2 regions of the Aeromicrobium alkaliterrae genome follow, and region 2 is predicted to be linked to the other one. Evidence: predicted binding sites of a transcription regulator. Region 2 holds the regulator's gene; the other holds the start of a gene.
The links. Region 2 encodes HrcA, which represses chaperone genes, less so after heat shock. Its sites were predicted from a motif close to TTGGCACTCGNNNNNNNCGAGTGCCAA; they were not measured.

Region 1 (2,195 bases), on a different contig from region 2:
CGCAGCAGCTCGCGGACCCAGGGCCACGGCGGCTGGAGGTCGGCCGTGCCGAACACGCGGCCGCGGCCCGTGCGGCGGGCCGGGTCGGCGAAGGCCGTCTCGTCGGGCGCGAGGGTCGCCTGCGTCGCGTCGCCGGTCTCGATCGTGCCGTCCAGGCCCAGGGCCGCGAGGTTGGCGCGGGCGATCGCGGCGCGGACGGGGTCCTGCTCGATGCCGCGCACGCGGAGTCCGGCGCGGGCGAACGCGACGAGGTCGGCACCGATCCCGCACCCCAGGTCCACGACCCCGCTGACGCCCGACTCGGCGAGCCGCTGCGCCCGGTGGTCGGCGACGCGGCGGCGGGTGGCCTGCTCCAGCGCGTCGTGCGTGAAGTACAGGTGGGCGGCGTCCGAGCCGAGCTTGGTGGCGGCCTTGCCCCGCAGGTGGTTCTGGGTGACGGCGGCGGCGACCAGGTCGCCGGGGTGCGTCTTGCGGAGCCGGGTGCCGAGGCCGAGGTCGGACTCGATCCCCGCCCGCTCGGCGACCTCCGCCAGCAGCTCCTGGCCCTCGGGCGCGAGCAGTCGCTCGAACGTCGCGAGGTCCACACGCCAACCCTAGCGGGGTGAAGCGGCTCCACAGCCGGTCGAGGTTTCGAGGCTCGCGCCCCAGAGGGCGTTCGCACCTCAACCACCGGTGGTGACGCTCGCACCTCAACCACCGGTGGTGACGCTCGCACCTCAACCGCCGGTGGTGACCACGGCGAGGAGCGCAGCGACGAGAAGCGCCCAGGGCGAGGCCGCCTGCGGCCGAGCCCGACTGAGTGCGAAGCGGAGCGAGCACGTGGCGCTGGCACTCGCGTTCCCCGAGTGCCAGTGATCTGCTAACGTCAGAACTGGCACTCTCACCATGAGATTGCCAACCGTGCACGGCACCCGCGACGACGTGCACACCACCCGCATCCGACTCCACTCAAGACACAACGGGAGGTCGACGTATGTCGACGATCAAGCCGCTCGAGGACCGTCTCATCATCAAGACGAGCGAGGCCGAGCAGACCACCGCGTCCGGACTCGTCATCCCGGACACCGCCAAGGAGAAGCCGCAGGAGGGTGAGGTCGTGGCCGTGGGCCCCGGTCGCATCGACGACAACGGCAACCGCGTCCCGCTCGACGTCGCCGTCGGCGACAAGATCATCTTCAGCAAGTACGGCGGAACCGAGATCAAGCACGCCGGTCAGGACTACCTGATCCTCTCGGCGCGCGACATCCTCGCCGTCATCTCCTGATGCGCTGACGCCCCGGTCCGCCCCCACCTCCGGTGGCAGGGCGCCGGGGCTCTCGCGTCTCCTCCACTTTTCCGCTCTCCCAGAAAGGCATCCAGATGCCCAAGATCCTGGAATTCGACGAGGACGCCCGCCGCTCGCTCGAGCGCGGCGTCGACAAGCTCGCCGACACCGTCAAGGTCACCCTCGGCCCCAAGGGCCGTTACGTCGTGCTCGACAAGAAGTGGGGCGCCCCCACGATCACGAACGACGGTGTCACCGTCGCCCGTGAGATCGAGCTCGACGACCCGTTCGAGAACCTCGGCGCGCAGCTCGCCAAGGAGGTCGCCACCAAGACGAACGACGTCGCCGGTGACGGCACCACCACGGCCACCGTGCTGGCCCAGGCGATGGTCCACGAGGGCCTGCGCGCCGTGGCCGCCGGCGCCAACCCGGTCGGGCTCAAGAAGGGCATCGAGAAGGCCGTCGCGGCCGTCGTCGAGAAGCTCCACGAGACCGCCCGCGCCGTCGACGACGTCAAGGACATGACGGCCGTCGCCACGGTCTCGAGCCGTGACGCCCACATCGGCGAGCTCATCGCCGAGGCCTTCGACAAGGTCGGCAAGGACGGCGTCATCACGGTCGAGGAGTCCAACACCCTCGGCACGCAGCTCGAGTTCACCGAGGGCATGCAGTTCGACAAGGGCTACCTGAGCCCCTACATGGTGACCGACACCGAGCGCATGGAAGCCGTGCTCGACGACCCGCTGATCCTGCTGCACGCCGGCAAGATCTCGTCGGTCTCGGACCTGCTCCCGCTGCTCGAGAAGGTCATCGCCGCCGGCAAGACGCTGTTCGTCATCGCCGAGGACATCGAGGGCGAGGCGCTCAGCACGCTCGTCGTCAACAAGATCCGTGGCACGTTCACGTCGGTCGCGGTCAAGGCCCCGGCCTT
Region 2 (2,195 bases):
GACCGAGCCGAAGCCCTGGCACGTGGGGCACGGACGGGCCGTGCGGATGTCGCCGAGCAGCGAGCGCTGGACGTGCTGGATCGCGCCCTGGCCGCGGCACGTGCCGCAGACCACCGGGGCGGAGTCCTCGTGGGCGCCGCTGCCGTCGCAGACCTCGCACACGACGGCCGTGTCGACCTTGAGCTCCTGCGTGACGCCGAAGGCCGCCTCGGCCAGCTCGACCTCGAGACGCAGCAGCGCGTCCTGGCCGCGCTGGATGCGCGAGCGCGGACCGCGCGGGCCGGACTGCCCGAAGAAGGCGTCCATGATGTCGTCGAAGCTGAACCCCTGGCCGAAGCCCGCGCCGCCACGCTGGCCGCCCGTCGGGTCGCCGCCGCGGTCGAAGACCTGGCGCTTCTGCGGGTCCGAGAGGATCTCGTAGGCCTGCGAGACCTCCTTGAACTTCTCGGAGGCGTCAGGGGCGTCGTTGACGTCGGGGTGGAACTGGCGCGCCAGGCGTCGGTACGCCTTCTTGATCTCCTCGGGGGTCGCAGAGCGATCGACGCCGAGGGTCGCGTAGTAGTCGGTGGCCATGAGGTGCTTTCGGGCTGGAGATTTCGTGAGGTCGGGTCAGGCGTCGTCGAGCATGCGGCCGACGTAGCGGGCGACAGCGGCGACAGCCGCGATGGTGCCGGGGTAGTCCATGCGGGCCGGACCCACGGTGCCGAGCGTCGCGCGGCTGCCGTCCCCACCGTAGGCAGAGGCCACCACCGCGTTGCCCGCGAGGGTGTCGAAACCGGTCTCGCCGCCGATGCGCACGGTCACCCCGCTGGAGGCCTCGCCCAGCAGCTTGAGCAGCACGACCTGCTCCTCGAGGGCCTCGAGGACCGGGCGCACGGTCGTGTCGAACTCGGCGCCGTAGCGGGCGAGGTTCGACGTGCCGCCCACCACGATGCGGGCATCGGAGCGCTCGTCGGAGAACGTCTGGGTCAGCGTCGCGACAACGGCGGCCACGAGCGGCTGGTCGACGGGCTCGAAGGTGTGGATCAGGTCGGCGACCTTCACCGCCGCCTTCGACAGGCGCTCCCCCAGGACCACGGGCACGAGGCGCGCGCGCAGGTCGGCGAGCAGCTGGTCGGTCAGGGGCGCGGGCAGCTGGATCGTGCGCTGCTCGACGCGGCCGGAGCTCGTGATGACGACGACCAGCGCACGGTCGCCGTCGAGGGAGACGACCTCCACGTGGCGCACCGTCGACCGGGTCAGGCTCGGGTACTGCACGACGGCGACCTGGCTCGTCAGCTGCGAGAGCACGCGCACGCTGCGCTGCACGATGTCGTCGACGTCGACCGACTCCGACAGGAACCGTTCGATCGCGCGACGCTCGGCCGGCGAGAGCGCCTTGACCGTCGCGAGGCGGTCGACGAACATCCGGTAGCCCTTGTCGGTCGGGATGCGACCGGCCGACGTGTGCGGCTGGGTGAGGTACCCCTCGTCCTCCAGCACCTTCATGTCGCCCCGGATCGTCGCCGGCGAGACGCCCAGGTGGTGGCGCTCCACGAGGGAACGGGAGCCCACGGGCTCCTGCGTGGCGACGTAGTCCTCGACGATGGCCCGGAGGACGTCGAGGCGGCGGTCGTCGGACATCCTGGCCTCCTGTCGGCGCGTCGCTGGCACTCTCGGTGCCTGTTTGCCAGTCTAGCCCGATGGGACAGCACCGATGAGGACCATCGTGCGCACCGACGACACGATCGTCGTCGAGGGCCACGACCGCAGCCTCACGTACCGACCCCGGCGCGTGACGCTCAGCGACGGCTCCTGGGTCGCGCACGAGTCCCGCGGCGGCTTCATGAGCTCGGTCTGGGCCGTCGACCTGGGCGACCGGTTCGTCGAGGTCGTGCACCTCGGCGGGGGCCCGCTCGGCGGCGAGCTCGTCGTGGTCGTGCCCGACGTCGACACGGTGCTGCTCGGCGATCTCGCGGTCGCTCCCGCGGACGGCGTCGTGCCCGCCAGCTGGCCGCCCGCGGTCGACCTGGCGATCGGTCTGACCCGACCCACCAGCACGATCTACTCCTCCGCCGGCCTCATCGCCCGGGAGGACCTCGAGGACCTGCACCAGCACCTGCTCGGCCTGCTGCACGCCGGAGGAACGCATGAGTGATCGATACGGACAGGACGTGCTGTCGGGCGACTGGCAGCGGCCGCCGAAGGGCCGGTCC

Region 1: the regulator HrcA is predicted to act here: its motif matches at 826-852, upstream of groES (co-chaperone GroES).

What each region holds. Positions count from the first base shown of each region.
Region 1 covers NZ_BAAAME010000010.1:163,963-166,157, reverse strand. The annotation lists gene ABD127_RS18005 (class I SAM-dependent methyltransferase) at 1-584, opposite strand, end outside; gene groES (co-chaperone GroES) at 974-1,264, shown strand; gene groL (chaperonin GroEL) at 1,360-2,195, shown strand, end outside.
Region 2 covers NZ_BAAAME010000002.1:222,906-225,100, reverse strand. The annotation lists gene dnaJ (molecular chaperone DnaJ) at 1-573, opposite strand, end outside; gene hrcA (heat-inducible transcriptional repressor HrcA) at 610-1,623, opposite strand; gene ABD127_RS02075 (hypothetical protein) at 1,697-2,137, shown strand; gene ABD127_RS02070 (DUF3097 domain-containing protein) at 2,130-2,195, shown strand, end outside.